DNA from 2 places in the Thalassotalea fusca genome. Region 2 is predicted to be linked to the other one. Evidence: predicted binding sites of a transcription regulator. Region 2 holds the regulator's gene; the other holds the start of a gene.
The links. Region 2 encodes sigma-54, which starts transcription at its own class of promoters, with help from an activator protein. Its sites were predicted from a motif close to GTTGGCACGNNNNTNGNNT; they were not measured.
Positions count from the first base shown of each region.

Region 1: a site for sigma-54 is predicted at 2,284-2,302, ahead of glnA (glutamate--ammonia ligase). Genes of this name have one in related genera too.

Region 1 covers NZ_JBQRUN010000005.1:294,018-298,458, forward strand. The annotation lists gene typA (translational GTPase TypA) at 196-2,028, opposite strand; gene glnA (glutamate--ammonia ligase) at 2,355-3,761, shown strand; gene ACSLUK_RS09005 (DUF4124 domain-containing protein) at 3,904-4,395, shown strand.
Region 2 covers NZ_JBQRUN010000016.1:26,720-31,160, forward strand. The annotation lists gene lptA (lipopolysaccharide transport periplasmic protein LptA) at 1-165, shown strand, start outside; gene lptB (LPS export ABC transporter ATP-binding protein) at 166-897, shown strand; gene ACSLUK_RS16215 (RNA polymerase factor sigma-54) at 954-2,459, shown strand; gene hpf (ribosome hibernation promoting factor) at 2,486-2,773, shown strand; gene ptsN (PTS IIA-like nitrogen regulatory protein PtsN) at 2,800-3,255, shown strand; gene rapZ (RNase adapter RapZ) at 3,316-4,161, shown strand; gene ACSLUK_RS16235 (HPr family phosphocarrier protein) at 4,175-4,441, shown strand, end outside.

The DNA.
Region 1 (4,441 bases), on a different contig from region 2:
CACTTTTAAATATTTGCACTTTACTGACATATGTTTAAGACATGTCTTACACGCTGAAATGAAAGGTCTTACCCGCCACATCGCCAAATTTACGCCTGTTGCTCTATAGCGTTTCGTAGGTAGTTTCAAATAATAAAAAAGCCAACACTAGAAGTGTTGGCTTTGTTCAAAAAATAACGTTGGAACGACTATTTGTTATTTCTTGTTGCGACTCTCGCGTTTACGGTCAGATTCTTTTAACCATTTCTTGCGAATGCGGATATTTTCAGGCGTCACTTCCACTAACTCATCGTCATCGATAAATTCTAGTGCCTGTTCAAGTGTCATTAATACTGGCGGGGTTAATACTTGCGCTTCATCAGTACCTGACGCACGAACGTTAGTCAACTGCTTACCTTTAAGCGCGTTAACCGTTAGATCGTTGTCACGACTATGAATACCGATGATCATACCTTCGTATACTTCTACACCGTGACCAATCAATAAACGACCACGCTCTTGTAAGTTAAACAACGCATTGGTTAATGCTTTACCTGTTGCGTTAGCAATCATTACACCGTTCAAGCGTTGACCGATCTCACCACCTTTATGTGGACCATACTGCATAAATGTGTGATAGATAAGGCCAGAGCCAGACGTTAGGGTCATGAATTCAGTTTGGAAGCCAATTAAACCGCGACTTGGCATGATGAAATCCATGCGAATACGCCCTTTACCATCTGGCGCCATGTCAGTCAGTTCAGCTTTACGTAAGCCCATTTTTTCCATGATCGAACCTTGATGCTCTTCTTCAACATCAATTGTCACTGTTTCATATGGTTCTTCTATCTGACCATCGACTTCACGCATAATAACTTCAGGACGTGAAACAGCAAGTTCATAACCTTCACGACGCATATTTTCAATTAATATACCTAAATGAAGTTCACCGCGACCCGATACTTTGAACTTATCAGGATCATCTAGTTGTTCAACACGCAATGCAACGTTGTGAACAAGCTCCTTTTCTAATCTGTCTTTGATATTACGAGAAGTAACAAATTTACCATCTTGGCCAGCAAAAGGAGAAGTATTTACCTGAAACGTCATTGTTACAGTAGGTTCATCAACTGATAGTGCCGGTAGAGGCTCTACTTCAGTAGGACAACAAATTGTGTCAGAGATTTTCAGCTCACCTAAACCTGTGATAGCAATAATATCGCCCGCTTGCGCTAACTCGGTTTCATGACGTTCTAGCCCTAAATAACCGAATACTTTGCCGACTTTACCATTGTGAACTGGACCAGCTGCAGTTTGAATCGTAACTTGCTGATTAGGTTTTACCGAACCACGAGTAATACGACCAACACCAATAACCCCTAAGTACGAACTATAATCGAGTTGCGAGATCTGCATTTGGAATGCACCCTCAGGATCTGCATTAGGTGCAGGCACTTGATCTACGATCGTTTGAAAAAGAGGCGTCATGTCTGTACCAACTTCGCCTTCTTCCAATGAAGCCCAACCATTTATTGCAGATGCGTAAACAACTTGAAAATCGAGTTGTTCATCAGTTGCACCTAAGTTGTCGAACAAGTCAAAAACTTGGTCCATTACCCAATCAGGTCTCGCACCTGGCTTGTCGATTTTATTAATTACAACTATCGGTTTTAAGCCTTGCGCAAATGCTTTTTGTGTTACGAAGCGTGTTTGCGGCATAGGGCCTTCTTGTGCGTCAACAATCAGTAATACTGAATCAACCATTGACATAACACGCTCTACTTCACCACCAAAATCGGCGTGACCAGGAGTGTCTACTATATTTACGCGATAGTCATTCCAATTAATGGCTGTGTTCTTCGCTAAGATGGTGATACCGCGTTCTTTTTCGATATCGTTGGAATCCATGACACGTTCTTCAAGGTCTGTTCTTGAATCAAGCGTCCCTGATTGATCTAACAGTTTATCAACCAAGGTCGTTTTACCATGGTCAACATGCGCAATAATTGCGATATTACGTAATTTATCTAACACGGGCGTTTTGCTCATAGGGCTATAATTGGGCGCGTATTGTACAGGAGTTGTTTAGACAAATACAGCAACATTACACCTAACACAACGCTTTCCAAGATATAAAAGTTCTCGAACTAAATAATGGTGCAAAAACCGCTAAATTTCCATTTCCGGCTATAATAGATTTATTCTAAAATCGCGACTGCACCACAAGTGCACACATGACGCACCATTTTAGTGCATGACAAAAAAACTCATTTAAGAAACTCAAACAAATTCAATTAGATAATGTTTGGCACGATTTTAGCTATTAGTTGCACCAATGATTTTATTTCAATTTCGAACCACACTGGAGAGACAATATGTCACAAGCAGTATTAGATTTAATTAAGGAAAACGACGTTAAATTTGTTGATTTACGTTTCACTGATTCAAAAGGTAAAGAGCAACATGTGTCACTTCCTCATCATCAAGTTAATGAAGACTTTTTCGAAGAAGGAAAAATGTTTGATGGCTCTTCAATTGCTGGTTGGAAAGGCATTAATGAATCTGACATGGTGTTAATGCCTGATGCATCAACAGCTGTATTAGATCCATTCACAGAAGAAGTAACGTTAAACATTCGCTGTGACATCGTTGAACCTACAACAATGCAAGGCTATTCGCGTGACCCACGCTCTGTTGCAAAGCGCGCGGAAGAGTACATGCGTTCTACAGGTATTGCAGATACAGTGCTAGTAGGTCCTGAACCAGAGTTCTTCGTGTTCGACGACGTGAAATTTCATACTGACATGGCTGGTTCAATGTACAAGATTGACGACAAAGAAGCAGCATGGAACGGCGCAACAAGTTACGAAGACGGAAACACCGGTCACCGTCCAAGAGTGAAAGGCGGTTACTTCCCAGTAGCTCCAGTAGACTCTTCACAAGACCTACGTTCAGCGATGTGTTTGGTAATGGAAGAAATGGGCTTAGTTGTAGAAGCGCATCACCACGAAGTAGCTACCGCAGGCCAAAATGAAATCGCTTGTCGTTTCAACACTATGGTAAGCAAAGCTGATGAAGTACAAATCTACAAGTATGTGGTACACAATGTTGCACACGCATATGGCAAGACAGCTACATTCATGCCTAAGCCATTAGTAGGTGACAATGGTACTGGTATGCATGTTCATCAATCACTTGCGAAAGATGGTGTTAACTTATTCGCTGGTGATAAGTACGGCGGATTATCTGAAACCGCTCTATACTACATCGGCGGTATTATTAAGCACGCTAAAGCACTAAATGCTTTCACTAACGCTTCAACTAACTCATACAAGCGTTTGGTTCCGGGTTTTGAAGCGCCAGTAATGCTTGCATATTCTGCTCGTAACCGTTCTGCGTCTATTCGTATCCCAGTAGTACCTAGCCCTAAAGCACGTCGTATCGAAGTTCGCTTCCCTGATCCAACTGCTAACCCATACCTAGCGTTTGCTGCTATGTTAATGGCTGGTCTTGACGGTATTAAGAACAAGATTCACCCTGGCGATGCGATGGATAAAGATTTATATGACCTACCTGCTGAAGAAGCGGCAGCGATTCCACAAGTTGCTTCGTCTTTAGAAGAAGCTTTAGATGCGCTTGACGCTGACAAAGAGTTCTTAACAGCTGGTGGCGTAATGGATAGCGACATGATTGACGCTTACATCGGCTTAAAGCGTGAAGAAGTTGAGAGATTAAATTCGACAACTCATCCTGTTGAATTTGACATGTATTACAGCGTGTAATTATATGTCTGTATAAAAAAAGCTCACCTTGGTGAGCTTTTTTTGTGGCTAAATTTTAATAATTTAGATAGATTTAAGATATAGCTACCGAAATAGGATATTTTAATTGGCTAGATTTGGTACTTTCTGCATTGCCTTAATAATGTTGCTCTGCCTGTCAGAAGCTTTTGCTACGTCTAGCAAAATATATGTCTGGCGAAATGCAGACGGTGTTCTCGTCTTTTCTGACAGCCCAAAACCAGGCGCTGAAGAAGTCGAAGTGGACGAAAGCAATACCATGAGCTCCTCCATCGATACCTCTATTCTCGATATAAAACCCAAAGAGATAGAGGAAAACTATCAAGTCGAAATAACGCAACCAGAAAATAACGCAACCATTAGAGACAATACCGGTTCAGTATATGTGTCCGGTAGAATTAAGCCCATCTTTAAGAAAGGTTTGAAGATCAAACTGTATCTCGATAACAAGCCTTACGAAAAACCGCAATCCCACTCCATGTTTGTACTTAGAAATATAGAACGTGGCGAGCACCAACTAAAAATGGACCTTATCGACGATAAGGGCAAGATAATTGCATCATCCCCTTCAGTAACGTTTTATATGCACAGAGCCACGGTGAATAAGGCAAATTAGCAACATTATCGTGCAATCGCATTTATAAACAACTACACTAGCATTA
Region 2 (4,441 bases):
ATCATCATTTCTGGCGATGCGTACCTTGAGCAAGACGGTACACAAATGACGGGTGATACCATCACCTACAATTTCAGAACTGAACAGGTCAACGCATCGAGTGACGATGATGCACAGGTTGAGACTGTTTTACAGCCGCAGCATCTAGAAAAGAAGAAAAAATAGATGAGTGAATCAGTACTAGTTGCGAATGCACTCGCAAAAGCGTACAAAGGGCGACGTGTAGTAAAAAATGTTTCATTGTCTGTTAACGCAGGTGAAATTGTTGGTCTACTAGGCCCTAATGGTGCAGGTAAAACTACATCGTTTTATATGATTGTAGGTCTGGTACCAAATGATAGCGGAAGTATTACGCTAAATAATGAAGACATTACACTGCTTCCAATGCATGAAAGAGCGCGACAAGGCATTGGCTATTTGCCTCAAGAAGCGTCGATATTCAGAAAGCTGAGTGTATACGACAATATTATGTCGATATTGCAAACACGTAAATCGCTCACAGAAGTAGAACGTGAAGAAAAGCTTGAGCAACTGCTTGAAGAGTTTCATATTTCACACATAAAGGATAATCTTGGGATGAGCCTTTCTGGTGGTGAAAGGCGTCGTGTTGAAATTGCACGCGCACTTGCCGCTGATCCTAAATTTATTCTATTAGATGAACCATTTGCTGGTGTAGACCCTATTTCCGTAGGAGATATAAAGAAAATTATTCTACACTTAAAAATGCGCGGTATAGGTATTCTCATTACGGACCACAATGTAAGAGAGACGCTCGATGTATGTGAACGTGCTTACATTGTGAGTCATGGTGAGTTAATTGCTGAGGGTGACGCAGATCAAATTCTTGCGAATCAACACGTAAGAGATGTGTACCTCGGTGAACAATTCACGTTATAGTTAAGGTAATCCAGCTAATTATGTTTAATAACAATAACAGGAAAGTAAGTTTTTAGATGCGCCCTACTCTGCAACTTCGAATAGGTCAACAACTCACCATGACCCCACAATTGCAACAGGCAATCAAACTGTTGCAATTGTCGACATTGGATTTACAACAAGAAATCCAAGAAGCGCTAGAAAGCAATCCATTGCTGGAAGTAGATGAATCAGCTCCAACTAACCAAGAAGATAAACCTGACAACCTCGAAGAAGCGTTTTCAGCACAATCAAATGACTCATCCGATAATGCTAGTTCCGATGGTTCTGAAGACGCCATGCCTTCGGCTGATGAAATCACCACGACCGAAGCAATGGATAAAAATGATATCCCTGAAGAGTTGAATATTGATACGACGTGGGATGAAAGCTTTAGCGCAGGTGTATCGAGTGGCGGCGTTGGCCCTTCAGATGATTACACTTATCAAGGTGAGACCACAGAATCTATTCAAGATCACTTACGTTGGCAAATGGATTTAACGCCATTTACTGAAACAGATCGCGCAATCGCCACAGCGATTATCGATGCAATCGACGACGCTGGTTATTTAACCGTTACCGCCGAAGATATTCTAGAGAGCTTAGGTGTCGAAGACGTAGAAGTTGATGAAGTAGAAGCAGTAATCAAGCGTATAAACATGTTTGACCCCGTTGGCGTTGGCGCTCGCTCTATCTCTGAGTGTTTATTAATTCAACTTAATCAATTCGACCCTGCCACGCCATGGTTAAAAGAAAGTAAAGTGGTATTGTCTGAGCACATCGACTTACTGGGTAATCGTGACTATCGTCAATTAATGCGTAAAACACGCTTAAAAGAAGACCAACTACGTGAAGTTATTCGATTAATCCAGTCTTTGGATCCTCGCCCTGGTGATAGCGTAATTAAAGGTGACGATCAATACATCGTACCGGATGTATCTGTTGAGAAAAAGAATGGTCGCTGGGTCGTAGAATTAAACCCTGATACTGCGCCTCGATTAACAGTTAACCAACAGTATGCTTCTATGGCTCGTTCAATGAAATCGACCACGGACAGCCAATTCATTCGCTCTAATCTCCAAGAAGCTAAATGGTTCATTAAAAGTTTAGAAAGCCGAAACGAAACCTTATTAAAAGTGTCTAATTGTATCGTGCAACGCCAACAAGGCTTTTTTGAACATGGCCCTGAAGCGATGCGTCCGATGGTTTTAAATGATATTGCTGAAGCTGTAGATATGCACGAATCAACAATATCTCGTGTTACCACACAAAAATACATGCATACTCCGAGAGGCATATTTGAGTTGAAGTTTTTCTTCTCGAGTCATGTAAGCACGGAAAATGGCGGTGAATGTTCATCGACAGCTATCCGCGCATTAATCAAAAAACTTGTTGCAGCCGAACTACCCGCTAAGCCACTAAGCGACAGCAAAATGGCAGAGCTACTCGCTGAACAAGGAATAAATGTTGCGAGAAGAACGATAGCTAAGTACCGCGAGTCCTTGTCTATTCCACCTTCAAACCAACGAAAAAGTTTACTTTAACTCACCCAACGATAAGGAATACGCATATGCAGATTAATCTTTCAGGTCATCATGTTGAAATCACCGATTCACTTCGCCAATGCGTTAATGAGAAATTTGCCAAGCTAGAACGACATTTTGAGCATATCAATAACGTGTATGTCGTATTAACAGTTGAAAAATTAAGTCAAATCGCCGAAGCAACTTTACATTTGAATGGTACTGAAATTCACGGTAAAGCCGAAAATGGCGATATGTATGCATCAATTGATTCTCTTATCGATAAACTTGATCGCCAAGTACTTAAGTACAAAGGCAAATTAAACCAATACTAAAGAAGTAATAATCCTTCACACGCCTTATGAAGTTACATGAAATATTAACCGAGGACTGCACGTTATGTGCAGTCCCAGCGACTAGCAAGAAAAAAATACTTGAAACCATCAGTGAGAAAGCCGCTGAACACATCAGTGGCTCTACAACTTTTGAGTTACTCGATAGTTTAATTACGCGTGAGAAGATGGGTTCTACCGGCATAGGTAATGGCATTGCTATACCTCACGGACGCTTGCCCAATACGGAGAAAGTCATTGCGGTATTAGTGACAACATCTGAACCTGTCTCCTTTGACTCTATCGATAATCGCCCGGTTGATATTTTTATCGCTTTGTTTGTTCCTGAAGAACAATGCCAGCAGCACCTTTGTACTTTGCAAAGTATTGCCCAGGTGTTTAGCGACAAACGAATTTGCAAACAAGCGAGAAAATGTGAAACCAGTCATGAACTGTATTCGCTCGTACAGCAAACCAACCATTGATAGATGTAGCGTGCATACATTTCTGTTAAGGTATAACAAACCTACCAAGGAACCCCTTAAATGAAGTTAATTATTGTTAGTGGCCGTTCTGGATCGGGCAAGAGTGTTGCCTTAAGAGTTCTGGAAGATTTAGGCTATTACTGCGTTGATAACATCCCCGTTAATTTGTTACCAGCCTTAACGCATACAGTAATTAACGACTATGAAACTGTTGCAGTAAGTATCGATGTACGTAACTTGCCTGACGAACCTTCCGATGTCGCAGAAATCCTTGATTACTTACCCAATAATGTTGAGTTGAGTATTCTTTATTTGGACGCAGAAGATGTAGACCTTATTCGTAGGTTTAGCGAAACAAGACGATTACACCCATTGATCCGCAAAAACATTGCATTAGATCAGGCTATTTCTTTGGAAAAAAAGCTACTGGAACCTATTGCCAGTCGCGCTAATTTATATTTTAACACCAGCCAGTTATCACCACACCAGCTGGCAGACATGATCCGTGAACGCATATTAGGTAAGAAAACTGGCACTATGATTGTCGTATTTGAATCCTTCGGTTTTAAACACGGAATCCCAAAAGATGCAGACTACGTATTTGATGCCCGATTTCTTCCAAACCCTTTCTGGGAAAAAGAACTAAAACCCTACACAGGATTAGATCAGCCCGTGCAAGATTTTCTTGCAAGCCAACCTATCGTGACAAAGTTTATTTGGCAAATTAATAGCTTTATGATGACATGGCTACCACACCTTGAACGCAACAACCGTAGCTATATCACGATTGCAATAGGCTGCACAGGTGGAAAGCATCGTTCCGTATACATTGCAGAATTGCTAGCGAAGAATCTTAAGAAAGAACGTTCAGACGTTCAATCAAGACATAGAGATATTGAGCTGTAATTTAGGAAACACCATGCCAAACTTTCAGCGACAGATTACGATAACCAATAAGCTAGGATTACATGCTCGCGCGGCAACCAAATTAGCGCAAGTATGTCAGGCATTTGATGCCAAGGTCACAGTAAAGCTTGGCAACAAGGAAGCTGACGCCAGCAGTATTATTGGTTTAATGTTGCTTGCGGGAGGTCAAGGCAAAGAAGTTTTGATTGAAACAGATGGTAAGGACGCTGAACAGGCTCTTACCGAAGTATGCCAATTGTTTTCTGATAAATTTGATGAA